2 regions of the Microbacterium sp. SLBN-111 genome follow, and region 2 is predicted to be linked to the other one. Evidence: predicted binding sites of a transcription regulator. Region 2 holds the regulator's gene; the other holds the start of a gene.
The links. Region 2 encodes HrcA, which represses chaperone genes, less so after heat shock. Its sites were predicted from a motif close to TTNGCACTCGNNNNNNNCGAGTGCNAA; they were not measured.
Positions count from the first base shown of each region.

Region 1: the regulator HrcA is predicted to act here: its motif matches at 8,489-8,515, upstream of groES (co-chaperone GroES).

Region 1 is NZ_JBMGQH010000001.1:573,053-583,182, forward strand. It holds partial or broken gene RKD05_RS02655 (ABC transporter ATP-binding protein) at 1-32, shown strand, start outside; gene RKD05_RS02660 (hypothetical protein) at 235-987, opposite strand; gene RKD05_RS02665 (ABC transporter substrate-binding protein) at 923-1,546, opposite strand; gene rarD (EamA family transporter RarD) at 1,729-2,667, opposite strand; gene RKD05_RS02675 (MetQ/NlpA family ABC transporter substrate-binding protein) at 2,908-3,753, shown strand; gene RKD05_RS02680 (methionine ABC transporter ATP-binding protein) at 3,750-4,781, shown strand; gene RKD05_RS02685 (methionine ABC transporter permease) at 4,778-5,443, shown strand; gene RKD05_RS02690 (aminotransferase class I/II-fold pyridoxal phosphate-dependent enzyme) at 5,446-6,624, shown strand; gene RKD05_RS02695 (FAD-binding oxidoreductase) at 6,621-7,994, opposite strand; gene groES (co-chaperone GroES) at 8,113-8,409, opposite strand; gene RKD05_RS02705 (class I SAM-dependent methyltransferase) at 8,541-9,731, shown strand; gene RKD05_RS02710 (MerR family DNA-binding transcriptional regulator) at 9,740-10,096, opposite strand.
Region 2 is NZ_JBMGQH010000001.1:3,214,681-3,224,810, reverse strand. It holds gene RKD05_RS15010 (16S rRNA (uracil(1498)-N(3))-methyltransferase) at 1-407, opposite strand, end outside; gene dnaJ (molecular chaperone DnaJ) at 410-1,531, opposite strand; gene hrcA (heat-inducible transcriptional repressor HrcA) at 1,585-2,619, opposite strand; gene hemW (radical SAM family heme chaperone HemW) at 2,701-3,918, opposite strand; gene RKD05_RS14990 (DUF1990 family protein) at 3,918-4,562, opposite strand; gene lepA (translation elongation factor 4) at 4,607-6,451, opposite strand; gene RKD05_RS14980 (alpha/beta fold hydrolase) at 6,553-7,275, shown strand; gene rpsT (30S ribosomal protein S20) at 7,395-7,655, shown strand; gene holA (DNA polymerase III subunit delta) at 8,286-9,323, opposite strand; gene RKD05_RS14965 (ComEC/Rec2 family competence protein) at 9,439-10,130, opposite strand, start outside.

The sequences.
Region 1 (10,130 bases), 2.6 Mb from region 2:
CGCTCGCGACCGACGTCGAGGGCGCTGCCTGACCCGCGCCTCGCTCGTTCGATGCCCCCGGCTCCGGCCGGGGGCATCGTCGTTCGGCAGGAGGGATGGATGCCACTCCCCCGGTGCCTGGGCAGGATGGATGCCACTCCCCCGGTGCCCCTGCACGGGCACACGCCCCACCGGGCACGCGAAAGGGCGGCCCCGGCGAACCGGGACCGCCCCATCGGCGTGAAGCGAGGGTGCTTAGGACTTACCCTCGACCGCGCTCTTCCACACGGGCTTGTTGTCGGCGTCGAAGTCGTAGATGCCGATGAAGGCGCTCGACGGGTCGTTCTTCGCGTTGAACGGGCCGACGCCGGAGACACCCTTGTACTGGATGCTGTCGCCCTTGGCGATCAGGTCCGCGCACTCCTTGTACGTGGTGCACTCGGTGCCGCCGGAGGCACCCGAGACGGCAGCCAGGTTCTTCTGGATGGTCGTCGGGTCGGTCGCGCCGCCCTTCTTGGCCGCGAGGGCCGCGAGGATGGTCGCGTCGTAGGACTCCGCACCGTACGAGTAGTCGGACAGGGCCGAGCCCTCGACGCTCTGGTGCCAGTCGGAGAGACGCTTCTTGAAGTCGTCAGCCGCGTTGGCACCGGGGATGGTGCCCTTCGCGCCCTCGAGCGTGCCCTTGTCGAACACCTTCGAGTAGTCCGACGTGTTGCCGTCGGTGTAGTACGTCGACTTCATGTCCCAGCTCTGCGAAACGAGTTCGGGAACGATGGCCTTGGTCTCGTCGAACGCGATGACGACGATGGCGTCGGGCTTGGAGGCGATGGCCGCGGTGACCTCGGACGAGAACGTGGTCTGTCCGGGCGGGAACTCCTGGCCCTTGCCGGTGCCGCCGTACGTCACCGTGCCGCCGGCCTCTTCGACCGTCTTCTGGATGACGTCACGGAGACCCGTGCCGTACGCGTCGTTGGAAGACGAGGAAGGCGACGTTCTGGTGGCCGTCACCGACGATGAGCTGACCGAGCGCCGAGCCCTGCACGGTGTCCGGCGGAGCGGTGCGGAAGTAGAACGGAGACTTGCCGGACAGTTCGGCCGACGTGTTGGCGGGCGAGATCTGGACGATCGGCGCGGCCGCGAGCTTGTCGACGACGTTCAGCGAGACCGAGGAGGACGCGGCACCGATCGCGACCGACACCTTGGCGTCGATGAGCTTGTCGGCGGAGGCCGAGGAGACCGCCATGTCGGTGGAGTCACCCGAGTCGGTCCAGAACGTGCAGGCCGAGTCCCCCGCCTCGACGATGTCGCTGACGGCGAGGCCGACGCCGGCGATCTCGGGCGGGCCGAGGAAGGCGAGCGTGCCGGTCTGCGGCAGGATCGTGCCGACCTTGAGGGTCGTCGCGCTCGTGGCGTCGCTCGCGCAGTCCTGGCTCGTGTAGCTGCCCGCGGGTGCGGCCGACTCCGAGGATCCGGCGTCACTGCTCCCGCCGCCACAGCCGGCGAGCGTGAGGGTGGCTGCTGCAGCCAGCGCTGCGACGGCGAACCACGCCTTCTTGGATTGAACCATCTGGCTCGTCCTTTCGATGATGAAGCGCGGCCACGCCACGCAAGTGGCTCGAACCTAACCGGCATGTGTTACGAATGTGTTTTCGCTGGACGACTGCGCCGAAATCGTTATGAAGAGCACGTCCGTTGCGTGGAAATCGTCCGTCGCAACGGCCGGATCGTCCGCCGTGACGCGCGCCGCGACTAAACCGGTTCCGCGACGTCCGAGACCGCCAGGCGGCGCCCTCGGGCGGCGACCAGCGAGTCCGCGCTCAGCACGACGAGCGCGAGCCAGACGAGCCCGAATCCGATCCACCGCTCGACGGTCATCGGCTCGTGGAGGACCCACACGCCGATGCCGAACTGGATGATCGGGGCGACGAACTGGATGAGCCCCATCACCGTCAAGGGCGCACGACGCGCGCCCGCGGCGAAGAGCAGGAGCGGGATCGCCGTGACGGCGCCGGCGGCGAGGAGCAGCGTCGTGTGCAGGGGTCCGTGGGCGCCCATCGTCAGCCCGGACGTGATCCCGACGATCGCCAGCTGCACGATGGCGACCGGCAGGAGCCACATCGACTCGAGGGTCAGTCCGCTCACGGCATCCACGGACGGGCCGATCTGCTTCTTCACCAGGCCGTAGACGCCGAACGAGAGGGCGAGGGTGAGCGCGATCCACGGGAAGCTTCCGTACCCGACGACGATCACCAGGACCGCGCCGACCGCGAGACCGATCGCGACCCACTGCACCGGGCGCAGACGCTCCCGCAGCACGGTCACGCCCAGCAGGACCGTGACGATCGGGTTGATGAAGTAGCCGAGGCTCGTTTCGATCACGTGTCCCGTCAGCGCGCCCAGGACGTACGTCTGCCAGTTGACGTAGATCAGCACGCCGGCCGCCGCCGTGAGGAGCAGCAGCCGGGGCTGGCGCAGGATCGCCAGGAACGGATGCCACGCCCGCAGCACCGTGAGCAGGATGAGGCAGAACACGAAGGACAGCGCGATGCGCCACGCGACGATCTCCCACGGCGTGGTGGGATCCAGCTGCAGGAAGTACAGCGGGAGCACGCCCCACAGGAGGTACGCGCCGAAGGCGAAGAGTCCGCCGCGGACGGCTCCGGAGGCGGGAGGCGGGGCGGGGGTCACCTCCTCAGCCTAGGTGCGCCCCGCGTCGCGGTTCTGCCGGAGACCCTGTATTCCGCGCCAAGAGACGCCACTCGGACGGAGGTGGCATCCACGGGTGAACTGTTGCCCCGTGTGACACCACGTTTCGTGAGAAGTCGGACGCGCTGGATAGCGTCGGCCCGTCGCCTGTGTCGACATCCCCCCACCTCTCGCGCAGCATCGCGCAGCACCGTCCTGCACCATCCGAGTCCCGGAGGATCCATGAGTATCGCCCGTACCGCAGCGGCCGCCCTGGCCGCGACCCTGCTCGCCGTGAGTCTCACCGCGTGCGGCGCTACGTCCAGCCCCGCGTCGACCGAGGCGTCGACCGACAAGACGGACATCAAGATCGGCTTCAACCCCGGCCCCTACAAGGAGATGTTCCAGGGCGGAATCCAGCCCATCCTCGAGAAGGAGGGCTACAGCATCGAGCCCGTCGACTTCACCGACGGCATCACGGTCAACGTGGCCGTCAACACGGGCGAGATCGACGCGAACATCATGCAGCACCCCGTCTACATGAACTTCGTCAACAAGCAGGAGAACATCGACAACGCCGCCCTCGTGCAGGTGCCGACGCCGCGCATGGCGCTGTTCGGCGGCAAGAAGACCTCGCTCGCCGACGTGGCCGACGGCTCGACCGTCACCGTGCCGAACTCTCCCGCCAACCTGTACCGCGGCCTGCTGATCCTCCGCGACGTGGGCTGGATCGACTTCGCCGACGTCGACGACCCCAACACCGCCGACCTGTCGATCATCACGTCGAACCCCAAGAACCTGAAGATCACGCCCATCGAGAACGCACAGCAGGTCCCGGCGCTCCAGGACGTGGACTACGCCACCATCCAGGGCAACTTCATCGTCTCGGGCGGCCTCGACTACGGCAAGGCCCTCGCCGTCGAGAACCAGCCCGTGCAGTTCTCCAACGTCGTCGCGGTGCGCTCGGTCGACGTCGACACCCCGTGGGCGCAGGCCATCAAGGCGGCGTACGAGTCGCAGGAGTTCATCGACTACGTGAAGTCCACCCCCGACTACTCCGGCTACCAGCTCCCGGCCTGGTTCGAGTGAGCGGCACCGCGGGCGGAGGCATCGTCTTCGACGCGGTGACCAAGAGCTACGCCCGGGGGGCCGTCACCACGACGGCCCTCCGGGATGTCTCGCTTCAGGTCGCCCCCGGAACGATCTTCGGCGTCATCGGATACAGCGGTGCGGGGAAGTCCACGCTCATCCGCACGGTCAACGGCCTGGAGAAGCCGACGTCGGGACGCGTGCTCGTCGACGACATCGACATCTCGTCGCTCCGCGGGCGCGCGCTGCGCGCCGCGCAGAAGAACACCGGCATGATCTTCCAGCAGTTCAACCTGCTCGAGACCCTCTCGGCGCGCGACAACGTCGCCCTCCCCCTGCGGCTCGACGGCGTCTCGCCGGCGGATGCCCGCCGTCGCGCCGACGAGGTGCTCGACTTCGTCGGGCTGACCGACAAGGCCGCGAGCCACCCCGGCGACCTGTCGGGTGGACAGAAGCAGCGCGTCGGCATCGCGCGGGCGCTCGCCCGCAACCCCAAGATCCTGCTCTCGGACGAGTCGACGAGCGCGCTCGATCCCGCCACGACCGCGCAGATCCTCGACCTGTTGCGCCGCATCAACCGCGAATACGGCACGACGATCCTCGTGGTCACCCACGAGATGGACGTCATCAAGGACCTCGCGCACGAGGTCGCCGTCATGGCCGGCGGCGAGGTCGTGGAACACGGCACCGTGCTCGACACCTTCGTGCGCCCCCGCGCTGACGCGACCCGCGATTTCGTCGACACGATCGTCCCGCGCGGGCTCCCCCGCCGGGTCGTCGACCAGCTCGGCGGCGAGGGTCTCTGGCGGATGCTCCTCCTGGATGCCGAGGTCGAGCAGCCCCTGATCACGGGCCTGATCCGCGATGTCGGGGTCGACGTGAACATGCTCCACGCCGACATGACCCAGATCCAGGAGCACACCGTGGGCCAGCTGATCATCAAGGTCACCGGCACCCCGGAGAAGATGCGCGAGGCGCGCCGCTACCTCTCGGAGCGGGTCGTCGAGCTCGAGGAGGTCACGGCGTGAACGGCAAGTGGACGCTCGTCACCCCCGAGATGTACCTGCGCGCGCTCGGCGAGACGCTGCAGATGCTCGGCGTCTCCCTCGTCATCGGGTCGATCCTCGGCGTCGTCCTGGGCGCGATCCTCGCGCTCACCCGCCGGGGCGGCGTGCTGCAGAACACCCCGGTCAACGTCGTGCTCAGCACCGTGGTCAACCTGATCCGGTCGCTGCCGTTCATCATCCTGCTCGTGGCGATCCTGCCGTTCACGCGCCTGCTCGTCGGAACGAGCATCGGCGTCTGGGCCGCGATCGTTCCCCTCACGGTCATGATCTCCCCCTACATCGGGCGGCTCGTCGAGAACTCCCTCCTCGAGGTGCCCGCGGGCGTCGTCGAAGCGGCCCGTTCGATGGGGGCGTCGCCGCTGCAGATCTTCTGGCGGTTCCTCCTGCCCGAGGCGCGCGGTTCGCTGATCCTCGCGATCACCATCGCCACCGTCGGGCTCATCGACGCGACCGCCATGGCCGGCATCGTCGGCGCGGGAGGCCTCGGTGACCTCGCCATGTCGTACGGCTACCAGCGGTACGACGGCGTCGCGATGATCGTGACGTGCCTCATGCTGATCGTGCTGGTGCAAGGCATCCAGGCGATCGGGTCGACGCTCGCGCGTCGCTTCCGGAGGCGGTGATAGTGGTCGACTTCGCGCCGGCCGCCCGGGTGGCGGCCCTGCCCCCGAACTTCTGGGGAGCGATGGATGCCGAGAACGCCCGGCTCGCGGCGCTGCCGGGGCCGCGGTTCATCGATGTGTCGAAGGGCAACCCCGACCTCCCGACGCCGGAGCGCATCGTGCACGCGATGCAGGGCTTCGTCGCGGAACCCGCGAACCATCGGTATCCGTCGTACGCGGGACGCCGGTCGCTGCGCGAGGGCGTCGCGCAGCGCTATCGCGACGATCACGCGGTCGAGCTCGACCCCGACACGCAGGTGGGGATCTTCCACGGCTCGCACGAGGCGCTGATGGCCGCGGTGCTGGGGCTCGCCGACCCCGGTGCGACCGTCGTGCTCCCCGACCCGGGGTATCCGCTGTACACCTCGGCGGTCGACCTCGCGCAGGCGCGCGCGGAGGCGCTCCCGCTGACCGAGCCCGACTACCAGCCCGACTTCGCGGCGCTCGATCACGTCGACGCGGCGCGCCTCGTCCTGCTCAACTACCCGAACAACCCCACGGGCGCGTTGGCGACGCCGGCAACGTTCACGGCCGCGATCGGCTTCGCCGAGCGGGTGGGAGCGGCGCTCGTGCACGACTTCGCGTACGCGTCCCTGGGCTTCGGCGAGCGCCCGCTGTCCGCCCTCGCGGTCGACGGCGCCGAGGGTCGCACGGTCGAGGTCCAGACGCTGTCGAAGACGTACAGCATGGCGGGGTGGCGCGTGGGCTTCGCCGCCGGGAACGCGTCGCTCATCTCGGCGATGCGCCGGTACCAGGCCCACGCGTTCAGCACCATGTTCGGCGCCACGCAGGAAGCCGCAGCCGAGGCACTGCTCGGCGACCAGTCCGCCGCCGACGAGCTGGTCGGGGTCTACCGCCGGCGCCGCGACCTCGTCGTCGCGGGCCTCCGCCGCATCGGCTGGGAGGTCATCGAGCCGCGTGGAACGTTCTTCGTGTGGGTGCGCCTGCCCGAGGGAACGGATGCCGTCGCCTTCGCGCAGCGGCTCCGGGAGGAAGCGCGGGTCGGGATCGCCCCCGGCGACGGCTTCGGCGTGGGTGGACGCGGGCACGTGCGCCTCGGACTCGTCGTGGACGACGCGACGCTGGACGAACTGATCGAGCGCCTCGCGGCGTTCTCGTCCGGCGCACGCTCGGCGGTCTAGAGCTTCCGCCCCGGGTTCAGGATGCCGCGGGGGTCGAAGACGCGCTTGATCTCGCGCTGCAGGGCCCGCAGCCGCGCGGACAGCTCACCGTCCACGTCGTCGAGCTTGAGGGTACCGACGCCGTGCTCCCCCGCGACCGTGCCGCCGAGGCTCTGCGCGAGCCGCAGGAGTTCGGCGGCGGCGCGATGGGCGGCCTCCGTCGCGACCGGGTCGGACCCGTCGTAGACGACCGTGGGGTGGAGGTTGCCGTCCCCGACGTGCCCGGCGAGGCTGATCTCGGCACCCGTTTCGCGGCCGATGCGCTCGGCCTCGCTCGCGAACTCGGCGAGCCGCGACCGCGGGACGGCGAGGTCGCCGTGCGTGGCATCCCCCCACAGCACCTGCAGTCCGGGGTTCAGCGCGCGGCGGGCGGCGAGGAGGTCGTCGAGCCGCTCCTCGTCGTCGGCACGGGTGACCGACAGCGCGCCGTGATCCGCGAACACCGCGGAGAAGTGATCGAGATCGTGGTCCGCGCCCTCGAGGGAGTCGGTGACCGCGAGCAGCCAGGAACGCGCGTCCGGGTCGAGAGGGATCTCGGGACGGGCGATCCGGATGCCGCGCAGCGCGGTGTCGTCGAGGAACTCGAGCGTCGACGGGAGACGCGAGCCGGAGGTGATCGCGGCCGCGGCGGCGAGCGCTGCGGCGGTCGAGGGGAACAGCCCCAGGACACCGCGGGCCGGGCCCGGTGCGGGGAGGAGACGGAGCGTCGCCTCCGTGATCACGGCCAGCGTTCCCTCGGAGCCCACGACGAGGCTCGTCAGGTCGAGCCCCGCGACGCCCTTCACGGTCGCGGGTCGCGTGCGCTCGATCGAGCCGTCGGCCAGGACCACCTGCAGCGACAGGACGGCATCCCGGGTCACCCCGTACCGGATGCAGCGCATGCCGCCGGCGTTCGTCGCGATCGTCCCGCCGATCGTGGCCCATTCGGCCGAAGCCGGATCCGGCGCGTAGAAGAGCCCGCGGGCCGCGGCGGCGCGCTGCAGATCGGCGACGATGACCCCCGGCTGCACCACCGCGGTGCCCTCGGCGACGTCGATGGCGAGGATGGCATCCATCGAGGTGAGGTCGAGGAGGATCGCGCCCTCGATCGCGGCGGATCCGCCGACGAGGCCCGTGCGCGCACCCTGCGGGATCACGGGGGTCCCGGTCTCGTTCGCCACGCGGAGCACGGCGGCGACCTCTTCGGCGCTGCGCGGCCGCACGACCAGAGCGGCGCGCGGAGCCGGGTGCCGCGACGAGTCGGTCGCCTGCGCCGCGACGAGAGCCGGGTCGTCGATGATGCGTCCGGCGGGGAGCGTCTCACTCAGGCGCGCGGCCAGATTCGCGGTCATCCCTCCAGCGTATTCGGGAGCGCGCGTCCCGGCCGGGCGGCGGGTCACGGGGCGTAAGCGGGCAAACGAAAACCCCGGATGCCGAGGCATCCGGGGTTTCGAGGAATTCGCGAAGCGATCAGCGAACGACGACCGCGAGGACGTCGCGGGCCGAGAGCACGAGGTACTCCTCGGCGCCGAACTTGACCTCGGTGCCGCCGTACTTGCTGTACAGAACGCGGTCGCCGACGGTGACGTCGAGGGGGACACGGTTGCCGTTGTCGTCGATACGGCCGGGACCGACGGCGACGACCTCGCCCTCCTGCGGCTTCTCCTTGGCGGTGTCGGGGATGACGAGACCACTCGCGGTGGTCTGCTCAGCCTCGACCTGCTTGATGACGATGCGGTCCTCGAGCGGCTTGATGGAAACCGACACGGTCTACCTCTTCTTTCTCGTTACAGAAGACTTGTCAGCACTCACGCGGGGAGAGTGCTAATCCGAGTGTAGAGAAGCGCTGGCACTCACGCAACGCGAGTGCCAACACTTTCGGCACCTAGGCTGGCCCGGTGGAGATCGCCGAGCTGACCGCCCTGCTCACCCCCGCCGGGCTGACCCTGCTCGACGAGGTGGGCCCGCTCACCACGACCGACGAAGCCGCGCGCGCGGTGTCGCGGTTGCGCGCCGCCGGCCACTCCCCCGATCTCGTCGCCGCCGTCGTCGGCCAGGCCCGGCTCCGCGTCAAGGCCGGTGCGAAGTTCGGACCGTTCGCCGACCGCATGCTCTTCACGCGCGCAGGGCTGGAACAGGCGACGCGGCTGTCGATCGCGGCGCGGCATGCGGGACGCTTCCGTGCCGCGCGCGTCACGTCGGTGGCCGACCTCGGCTGCGGGATCGGCGGCGATGCTCTGGGCCTCGCGGGACTCGGCATCCGCGTGCACGCCGTCGACGCCGACGAGGTCACGGCCGCGATCGCCGCGTACAACCTCGCGCCCTTCGGCGACGCCGTCACCGTGGCGCACGGGCGCGCGGAGGATGCCGACCTCGGCGGAGCGGATGCCGTGTGGCTCGACCCCGCACGGCGCACCGCCGGGCACGGCGAGACGCGGCGCGTATCGGCCGACCAGTGGTCGCCGTCGCTGGACTGGGTCTTCGGGCTGCTGCAGGAGCGTCCGGGCGGAGTGAAGCTCGGACCAGCGTTCGACCGCGAGCTGATCCCGGACGATGTCGAGGCGCAGTGGATCAGCGCCGACGGCTCCACGATCGAGCTGGTCCTGTGGGCGGGAAGTCTGGCGCGGGAGGGCATCCGCCGCGCCGCGCTCGTCGTGCGCGGCGACGATGCCTGGGAGCTGACGGCCCCGGCCGACGCCCCCGATGCCGAACCGCGCGAGCTCGGCGCCTTCGTGCACGAACCCGACGGCGCCGTGATCCGCGCGCGGCTCATCGGGGAGGTCGCTCGTTCCCTGGATGCCGGGATGCTCGCGCCGGGCATCGCCTACCTGACCTCGGACGCGGCGCTCACGAGCCCCTTCGTCTCGTCGTTCCGCGTGCGCGAGGAGCTGCCCGCGGACACGAAGAAGCTCGCCCGGGCGCTGCGGGAACGCCACATCGGAACGCTCGAGATCAAGAAGCGCGGCGTGGACGTCGACCCCGCCGTGCTGCGGACGCGCCTGTCGCTGCGCGGCGACGAATCGGCGACGCTGCTCATGACGCGCGTCGCGGGGCGCCGCGTCGCGCTGCTCGCCGACCGCGTGGGCTGAGTCGCTCGTCAGGCCGCGGCGCTCGAGGCGCGCTCCGCGAGGAACTCGTCGATGCGACTCCGCGTCGCCACGAGCGTCTCGATGCGCTCGCCCAGGTCGGCGCGGACCCGATCGAGCTGCGCATACAGCGCGTCGTGGGCCTCGGCCGGCGCATCGCCCGTGCACGCGAGCACCGACGTCACGATCTCGCGCGGGAAGTCCATTCCGAACAGCATGTGGATGACGATCGCCCGCTCGACCGCGACCTGGTCGTAGCGGCGGTAGCCGTTGGACTCGCGCTCGGAGGCGATGAGTCCGAGCTGCTCGTAGTACCGCAGGGAGCGCGGGCTCACGCCGCTGCGCCGACTGACCTCGCCGATCCTCATGAACCCCACCTTGACCTTGACACGATGTCAATCT
Region 2 (10,130 bases):
TCGCGCACGATCGTGCGCCAGCGCGCGAGCCCCCTGTCCGCCTTGGCATCCCACCGCGAGACACTCCGCGCGGCCTGCCACGGAACGATCGCGTCGACGCCCAGCTCGGTCGCCGCCTGCACCGCGAGCTCGTCGCGGTCGCCCTTCGCGAGGGCCTGCACGAGGACGATACGGGGCGAAGGACCCGGAACCTCGGCGCGGCCGGTGATCCGCACGTCGACCTGCTTCGGGGCGGCGGCCGTGACGAGGCCCTCGAGCCAGACGCCGCGGCCGTCGCCGAGCGTCACGGCCTCGTCGACGCGCACGCGCCGCACGGCGGCGGCGTGGTGGGCCTCGGGACCGGTCAGCACGACGACGTCGCCGACACCGGCGGTCGACGCGTCGTCGGTGACGAAGTGCAGCGCCACGATCAGTGCCGGAAGCGGTCGCGGAACTTCGAGAACATGCCCTGCTGGTGCTCCGCGAGGCGCGGCGCGGGCGCCTTCGTGCGCTTGGCGAAGTCCTCGATGAGCGCGCGCTCCTTGTGGTCCAGGCGCGTCGGGGTGACGACGTGCACGCCGACCTTCAGGTCGCCGCGCTGGCTGCCGCGCAGCGGCGTGATGCCGCGGCCCTTGATCGTCAGCACGTCGCCGGACTGGACGCCGGGGCGCACCTCGAGGTCGACGCTGCCGTCGAGCGACTCGATGGTGGTGGTGGTGCCGAGGATGGCGTCCGGCATCGAGACCTCCAGGGTCGCGAGCAGGTCGTCGCCCTCGCGGCTGAAGGCGTCGTGCGACTCGACCGTGATCTCGAGGTACAGGTCGCCGTTGGGGCCTCCCGCGGGACCGACCTCGCCCGAACCGGGGAGCTGCAGGCGCAGGCCGGTCTCGACGCCGGCGGGGATGTCGACCGAGACCGTGCGGCGCGCGCGCACGCGGCCCTGGCCCTGGCAGGTTCCGCACGGGTACGGGATCGTCGTGCCGTGGCCGTGGCAGACGCTGCAGGGCTGGCTCGTCACGACGTTGCCGAGGAGGCTCCGGACCGTGCGCTGCACGTGACCCGAGCCGTGGCAGATGTCGCACGTGACCTCGCTGGTGCCCGGCTGCGTGCAGGCGCCCTGGCACGTCTCGCACAGGACGGCCGTGTCGACCTCGAGGTCGCGGTGCACGCCGAACACGACGTCCGCGAGCTGCAGATTCACGCGGACGAGGGCGTCCTGGCCGCGCTCCCGCCGCGAACGCGGACGCGGGCCGCGGCCCCCGCCGCCCTGTGCGCCGCCGAAGAACGTCTCGAAGATGTCGCTGAAGCCGCCGAACCCGGCCGCTCCCCCGCCGCCGAACGGGTTCTGGTCGCCGCCCATGTCGTAGCGGCGGCGCTGCTCGGCGTCGCTCAGCACGTCGTACGCGTGCGTCACGAGTTTGAAGCGCTCGGACGCGTCCTCGCCCGGGTTGACGTCGGGGTGGAGCTCGCGCGCGAGACGCCGGTACGCGCGCTTGATCTCGTCGGGGCTGGCATCGCGTGCGACGCCGAGGACCTCGTAGTGGTCAGCCACAATCGCCTTCCTGCCCGCTCATGCGGGGTCGATCCGTTTCGGTGCGGGTGCCGTCAACGAGCGGTGTCGTCGTCTTCGAGCATCCGGGTCAGATAGTGCGCGACGGCGCGGACCGCCGCGAGATTCGAGGAGTAGTCCATGCGGGTGGGGCCGAGCAGGCCCACGCGCGCACCGCCGGCGGTGCCGTCGTAGCGGCTGGCGAGGACGGATGCCTCGACCAGGCCGAACGGCTCGTTCTCGCGGCCGATGCTGGCCGAGAGTCCCTGCTCGTCGGCGACCATCTCGCTCATGAGCCGCAGCAGGGTGACCTGCTCCTCGATGGCCTCGAGGAGCGGGTAGATGCTGCCACGGAAGTCGGACTCGCGCTTCGCGAGCGTCGCCGCGCCGGCCATGACCAGACGGTCCTGGCGGAACTCGTCGAGCTCCTCGCCCACGACGCGGAGCACCGCGTCGGCGATCGCGTCGAGTGCGTTGCCGGGACGCGGGCCGTCGGCCGTGGCGACCGCCTGCGCGCAGTCGGCGACGCTGCGGCCCACGAGCAGCGCCCCCACGCGCGCACGCAGCTGCACGATGTCGCTCTCGGTCGGCTCGAACGGGACGAGCGCGATGCGCTGCGAGACGCGGCCGGTGTCGGTGACGAGGATCACGAGCACGCGCGGGCCGCCGAGGGCCACGAGCTCGACGTGCGACAGGTTGGCGCGCGCGAACGACGGGTACTGCACGATCGCGACCTGACCGGTCAGCTGGGTCAGCGCCCGCACCGTCCGCGCGAGGAGATCATCGAGGTCGCCGGCCTCGTCGAGGAAGGAGGTGATGGCGCTGCGCTGGGCCGTCGACAGCGGCCGCAGCTCGGCGAGATGATCGACGAACACGCGGTAGCCCTTGTCGGTGGGCACGCGGCCCGACGACGTGTGCGGCGCGACGATGAGGTCTTCGTCCTCGAGCTGCGCCATGTCGTTGCGGATCGTCGCGGCGGACACCCCGAAGGCATGTCGCTCGACGATGGCTTTGCTGCCGACGGGTTCGCGCGTGTCGACGTAGTCCTGGACGATCGCGCGGAGCACCTGCAAGCCGCGTTCGGACACCATGGCCGGCTCCCTCCTTCTGGCACTCCGGTCACCTGAGTGCCAATTCTAGAGCACCCGCCCGCTCCGGAGCCGGAAGCGCGCTCAGGCGGTGAGTGCCCGCACGACGGCGTCGGCGAGCAGCCGTCCGCGGCGCGTGAGCACGATGCGCCCGCGCACGGCATCCGCTCCTTCGATCAGGCCGTCGGCGATGAGGGATGCCACGGCCTTCCGGCCTTCGCCGAGGAGCTCGGAAACCGGGAGTCCGTCGCGGATGCGGCTGCGCAGCAGCACAGACTCGAGGCGCCGCCCGGTCTCGTCGGGACGCTCGCGCGCCGCCGCCGGCGACTCCCCCGCGGCGAGGCGCTGTGCGTACGCCGCCGGGTGCTTGACGTTCCACCAGCGGAGCCCCGCGACGTGGCTGTGCGCGCCCGGGCCGAAACCCCACCAGTCGGTGCCGCGCCAGTACGCGAGGTTGTGGCGCGAGCGGTGGGCCGTGTCGGTGGCCCAGTTCGACACCTCGTACCAGTCGTAGCCCGCGCCGCCGAGGAGGTCGTCGGCCAGCTCGTACATGTCGGCCTGCAGGTCGTCGTCCGGCATCGCCAGGGCGCCCGAGCGGATCTGGCGCGCGAGCTTCGTGCCGTCCTCGACGATCAGCGCGTACGCGGAGACGTGGTCGGGGCGGAGCGCCGTCGCGGTCTCGAGCGACGCGCGCCAGTCGTCGAGCGATTCGCCCGGCGCGCCGTAGATGAGGTCGAGCGAGACGTCGAGTCCGGCACGGCGTGCGGCGGCCACCGCGGTCGCGACGTTCCGCGGGTCGTGCGTGCGGTCGAGCACCGCGAGCACGTGCGGCTGCGCGGACTGCATCCCGATCGACAGGCGCGTCACGCCGGCCGCCGCGAGCGTCTCGGCGACGCGATCGTCAACGGTGTCGGGATTGGCCTCGACGGTGACCTCGGCGCCGTCGGCGATCCCGAATTCCTCGCGCACCGCGCCCAGCATCCGCGCCAGGTCGCCGGGAGGGAGGAGCGTGGGCGTCCCTCCACCGAAGAACACCGTGGATGCCACCCGCCGACCGCCCGCGGCATCCATCACTCCACCCGCCAGGCGCACCTCCGCCGCGAGCGTGTCGGCGAAGTCCTCCTGGCGCGCGCCGCGGAGTTCGCTCGACGTGTACGTGTTGAAGTCGCAGTAGCCGCAGCGGACGCGGCAGAACGGGACGTGCAGGTACACGCCGAAGTCGGCGGCGGGATCGAGCGGCAGGTCGTCGGGCAGTCGCCCGTCGACGGGGGCCGGGTCGCCGAGCGGGAGCGGTCCGCCCATCAGGACGTGTACAGGGGCGAGATCGCCCGCAGGTACCGCTGGAACAGCGCGCGACGGCGACGGCGCACGAGGCCGAGGAACACGCGGTACGACGGCGCCGTGGGGCGGTCGAAGGCGCGGACCACGAACCACACCTCGTCGTTGTCGCGCCACTCGACGGCGAACAGTTCCTCGCCGCTCACGATCGAGTGCCCCACGGTGCCGAGGATGTAGCCGACGCGGCGCGGCTCCTCGAACACCGAGATGACGCGCAGGTGGCCGTCGGCACGGTGGCCGTCGACCTTGCCGTGCACGCGCACGCTCGTGCCCGGGCTGACGAACGGCGTGCCGTCGGCGGCGAACCGCTGCTCGGACTCGAGGCGGCTCGGCGCGATCGGGGCGCCTTCGGCGTCGAAGCCGACGCCGGTGTACCCGCTGTCGGTCGCCGGGCGCACGTCGGTGATGCTCAGTTCCTCGGACCGGAGCGGGGCCCACGAGAGCAGCAGCTCGCTGGCCGCCGCGAAGCGCTCCTCGCCGCTGCCGATCCGCCATGCGTCTTCCGCGGGCACGGAGTACTCCGGCGGATACTGCATGAGGTCGTGCGCCTGCGTGGCGCCGACCGCTGCGTAGTCGACCGTGTCGTCGGTGAAGTTCTGCCGGCGCATGGTGTCCAGTCTCCTCTCCCCGGATGGGAAGTCGGTGGGCGTCGTTACTTCTTGCCCTCGACGTCGCCGGACAGGGCAGCGATGAACGCCTCCTGCGGGACCTCGACCCGGCCCACCATCTTCATGCGCTTCTTGCCCTCTTTCTGCTTCTCGAGCAGCTTGCGCTTACGGGTGATGTCACCGCCGTAGCACTTGGCGAGGACGTCCTTGCGGATCGCGCGGATGTTCTCGCGGGCGATGATGCGCGCACCGATCGCTGCCTGGATCGGAACCTCGAACTGCTGGCGCGGGATGAGCTTGCGCAGGCGCTCGGTCATCATCGTGCCGTAGCTGTAGGCCTTCTCGCGGTGGACGATCGAGCTGAAGGCATCCACTTTCTCGCCCTGCAGCAGGATGTCGACCTTGACGAGGTCGGCGGTCTGCTGACCGGCGGGCTCGTAGTCGAGGCTCGCGTAGCCCTGCGTGCGACTCTTGAGGTGGTCGAAGAAGTCGAAGACGATCTCGCCGAGCGGCATGTTGTAGCGGAGCTCGACGCGGTCTTCGCTGAGGTAGTCCATGCCGAGGAGCGTGCCGCGGCGGGACTGGCAGAGCTCCATGACCGTGCCGACGTAGTCCTTCGGAAGCAGGATGCCGACCTTCACGATGGGCTCGGACACCTCGGCGACGCGTCCATCGGGGTACTCGCTCGGGTTGGTGACCGAGACGACCTCGCCGGTGTCGGTGGTGACCTCGTACGTGACCGACGGGGCGGTGGTGATGAGGTCGAGGCCGAACTCGCGCGAGAGGCGCTCGGTGATGATCTCGAGGTGCAGGAGGCCCAGGAAGCCGCAGCGGAAACCGAAGCCGAGGGCGACCGAGGTCTCGGGCTCGTACTGCAGCGACGCGTCCGACAGCTTGAGCTTGTCGAGGGCCTCGCGCAGTTCGGCGTAGTCGCTGCCGTCGATCGGGTAGATGCCCGAGAAGACCATGGGCTTCGGGTCGGTGTACCCGGCGAGGGCTTCGGTCGCGGGCTTCCGGTGGTTGGTGATCGTGTCGCCGACCTTGGACTGCCGCACGTCCTTCACGCCGGTGATGAGGTAGCCGACCTCGCCGACGCCGAGACCCTGGGTCGGCACCGGCTCGGGGCTCGACACGCCGATCTCGAGCAGCTCGTGCGTTGCGGTGGTCGACATCATCTGGATGCGCTCGCGCGGCGAGAGTGCGCCGTCGACCATCCGGACGTACGTCACGACACCCCGGTACGCGTCGTACACGGAGTCGAAGATCATGGCGCGGGCGGGGGCGTCGGCCTTGCCGACCGGCGCGGGGATCTTCTCGACGATGAGGTCGAGCAGGTCTTCCACGCCCATGCCGGTCTTGCCGCTCACGCGCAGCACGTCTTCCGGCTGACCGCCGATGAGGCCGGCGAGCTCGGCGGCGTACTTGTCGGGGTCGGCCGCGGGAAGGTCGATCTTGTTCAGCACCGGGATGATCGTTAGATCGTTCTCGAGCGCGAGGTAGAGGTTGGCGAGCGTCTGCGCCTCGATGCCCTGCGCGGCGTCGACGAGGAGGATCGCGCCCTCGCACGCGGCGAGCGAACGGCTGACCTCGTACGTGAAGTCGACGTGGCCGGGCGTGTCGATCATGTTGAGCGCGAACGTCTGGCCGTCGACGGCCCACGGCATGCGGACGGCCTGCGACTTGATCGTGATGCCGCGCTCGCGCTCGATGTCCATGCGGTCGAGGTACTGCGCACGCATGTCGCGGTCGGCGACGACGCCGGTGATCTGCAGCATGCGGTCGGCCAACGTCGACTTGCCGTGGTCGATGTGGGCGATGATGCAGAAGTTGCGGATCTGCGCCGGCGGCGTTGCGGACGGCTCGAGGGGCTTCAGGGCGCGCGGTGACATGTTCCGTCGATTCTACGGGCGACGGCCGACATCGCCGTCCCGGTGCCGTTCCCCGGGGCATCCGGGGCCGATGCAAAGGCGGCGTTCGTAGGGTGGATGCCATGACGGTCCAGGTCGTGCTCGTGCACGGCATCCGCACGTCCGCCACGATGTGGCGTGCGCAGGTGGAGCATCTGCGGGAGCGCGGGAACCCGGTCACGGCCGTGGATCTGCCGGGGCACGGAACGCGCCGCGGCCAGACGTTCACACTCGACGAAGCGTTCGCGACGATCGACCGGGCGGTTCAGGATGCCGCGACCCGCGGTCCGGTCCTCCTCGTGGGGCATTCGATGGGCGGACTGCTGTCGATTGAGTACGTCGGCCGCGAGGACCCGCCACCGGTCGCGGCCTTCATCGCGGCATCCTGTACCTCGATCCCCCGCGGAGCGGGACTCTCGGCCTACCGGTTCCTCGCGCGGCGGTTCGACGGGCTGCCGAACCGGGGCCTCGGGCTCACGAACTACGTGCTCGACCGGACGCTGCCGCCCGAGACGCGCGCGGATTTCGGTGCGGGCGGGTACGCGTTCGACGCGCAGGACACCGCGCTCGCGTCGTTGTCGGTGCTCGACCTGCTCGCCGCACTGCGGCGGATCGACGTGCCCCTGTGGTTCATCAACGGGCAGTGGGACCAGCTGCGCGTCAACGAAAAGCTGTTCCTGTCGATCGCCCGGCATGCCGAGCTGATCGTGGTGCCCCGCACGACGCACCTGGTCACGGCGATGCGGCCCCGGGTGTTCAACGCGCTGCTGGACGTGGCGCTCACCACGGTGGAAGCCTCGACCTGATAGACTCGGCCCTTGGCTTGCGTGTGGGGTTTTTCCCGACCTCCACGACCGCCGGTGCAGCGTCCCTCTACCGCTCGCCCGGCACTTCCAACACTCACTCAAACGAAAGACCGTCGAACGTGGCGAACATCAAGTCGCAGATCAAGCGCAACAAGACCAACGAGAAGGCGCGCGAGCGCAACAAGGCCGTCAAGAGCGAGCTCAAGACGCACGTGCGCCGCACGCGCGAGGCCGTCCTCGCCGGTGACAAGGAAGCCGCCGAGAAGGCGCTCGTCCAGGCCGGCAAGAAGCTCGACAAGGCCGTGAGCAAGGGCGTCATCCACGCCAACCAGGCCGCGAACCGCAAGTCGGCCATCGCGAAGCAGGTCGCCGCTCTCTGAGCCGCATCCTTTCGACAGCCCGTCCCGCACCGCGGGGCGGGCTTCGTCGTTTCCGGACGGGCTACGGCTCGGGGTTCGGGGCAGATTCTTGGCATGGGGGCGTGATTCTCGCGCCCCAAATCGAGGGATGCGCCCCAAACCTTCGAGGCCGGGCACCGGCCCGTCGACTGTGGGATGCGGCGTGCCGTTCGGGTTGCGCCCTGACTCCTTGCGTGATGTGCGGAGGGTATGGGGTGAGCGGAGGATCGCGGCGGCGGTTTGGGCCCTCCGTTGCTCCCCCGTCCTCCGCTCCTCACGCCCGGGCGGCGTGATGTGCGGAGGGGGTGGGACGGAGGGAGGACCGGTGCGGCTGTTCGCGTCCTCCGCTGCTCCCTTGTCCTCCGGTCCTCACGTCCGCGCGGCCGCGTGACGTGCGAAGGGGGTGGGACGGAGGGAGGACCGGTGCGGCGGTTTGGGTCCTCCGTTGCTCCCTGGTCCTCCGGTCCTCACGCCCGGGCCGGCGCGGGCGGTGACGGGCGGAGGTGATGGGACGGAGGGAGGACCGGTGCGGCGGTTTGGGTCCTCCGTTGCTCCCCCGTCCTCCGCTGCTCACGCCCGGGCCGCGGCGCGCGGCCGGTGGAGCGCTGGAGGTCAGCGGCCGTAGGGCTGGCGGGTCGCGATGATCGTGATCATGCGTTCGAGGGCGAAGACGGCGTCGCGCGAGGCTCCCTTCACCTCGGCATCCGCTCGGGCGGTCGCGTGGATCGCCATGCCGAGCGTTGCGGCGCTCCAGCCGACGAGGTCGCGGCGTGCCCGGTCGACCTGCCAGTCCTTCATTCCCAGGCGCTGCGCCAGCGCGCCCGATGACTCGCGGTTTCCCGCGACGCGCGCCATCGTCCGCAGCTTCATCGCGACGGCCGCGACCAGCGGAACGGGATCGGCTCCGGATGCCAGAGCATGGCGCAGGGCGAGGAGGGCCTGCCCGTAGTGCCCGGCGATGGCCGTGTCGGCGACGGTGAACGCGGAGGTCTCGACACGACCGCCGTAGTACCGCTCCACGGTGCGCTCGTCGATATCGCCGGGGACATCGGCGATGAGCTGTTGGCATGCGGCCGCGAGTTCGGTGAGATCGTCGGCGAACGCCGAGACGAGTGAACGCAGGGCGACCGGGGCGATCTTCTTCTGCGCGGCCTTGAACTCGCCGACCGCGAAGTCGAAGCGGTCGGAGTCGCGCTTGATCGCTGGGCACGCGATCTCGATGCCGCTCCCCTGGCCGGCGCGAATGGCATCCAGGAGCTTCTTTCCACGCACGCTCGCGCCGGTGTGCCGGAGGACGACCGTGGCGCCGTCCTGCGGGTGTTCGAGATACGCGAGTGCCTCGGTGAGGAAGGTGTCGGAGCACTTCTCGACGCCACCCACGCGGACGAGCCGTGGCTCGCCGAACAGCGACGGTGAGGTCACCGCGAGCAGGGTGCCGGCCGTGTAGTCGTCGGCGCGGACGTCGGTGACCTCGAGGCTCGGATCCTCGCTCTTGAGGTAGTCGCGGACACCCGCGATCGCGCGTTCGGCGCAGACCTCCTCGGGACCGGAGACCAGCACGATCGGAGCGGGCTGCGGGGTCCGCCAGCCGATCTGCGGGATCGCCGACTTCGCCTTCGCGGGGGCGGAGCGTCGGGGTGCCGGGGTCACTCCCCCAGCCTACCGACCGGGTCGGACACGGATGCCGGGACGGGCACGGGCGAGTCCGTCGCTGGAGGCAGCGGTACGCGCCGGGCCGCGACGGAGACGCCCTCGACCGCCCGCGTCACGGGGGCTTCTGCCGCCACAGCGTCAGCCTCCCGTCGTCCTCGTGCCAGACCGCGAGGATGCCGCCCTGGTCGGTGCGGGCGGCCACCGTTCCGTTCTGCTGCAGGATGTCGAGCAGCCGCGCGGTCGGGTGGCCGTAGCTGTTGTCCGCCCCGACGCCGATGAGTCCCACCTGCGCGTGAAGTCGGCGATAGAGGTCGGGGTCTTGGTCGGCGCTGCCGTGGTGCGCGACCTTGACGACCTCGACCGGCGAGATGTCGACCCGGCGGAGCAGCGCGGCTTGCGCCTCCTCGCCCAGGTCGCCGAGCATCACGGTGTGCGGGAATCCCGGACCCGTGACGTCGATCGCGACGCTCGCGTCATTGCCCGGTTCCATCCCGGGAAGGGGGCCGAGCGCCTGCCAGCGGGTGTCGCCGACGGCTTCGGTCATCCCCATCGTCGCGAGGACGAGCCGTGCGCCGCCTCGCGCGAACCGATCGAGCAGCCGCTGGTCCGCAGCCTCTCCCGTGGGCCCGTGGATCACGACGCTCGCGCGACCGAGAATCGCTGCGGATCCGCCCACGTGGTCCTTGTCGAAGTGGGTCAGGACGACGAGATCGAGGTGGTCGATGCCGAGCGTCTGCAGGCATGCCGCGAGCGGCTCGGGGTCGGGCCCCGTGTCGACGAGGGCCACCTCAGATCCGGACCGCC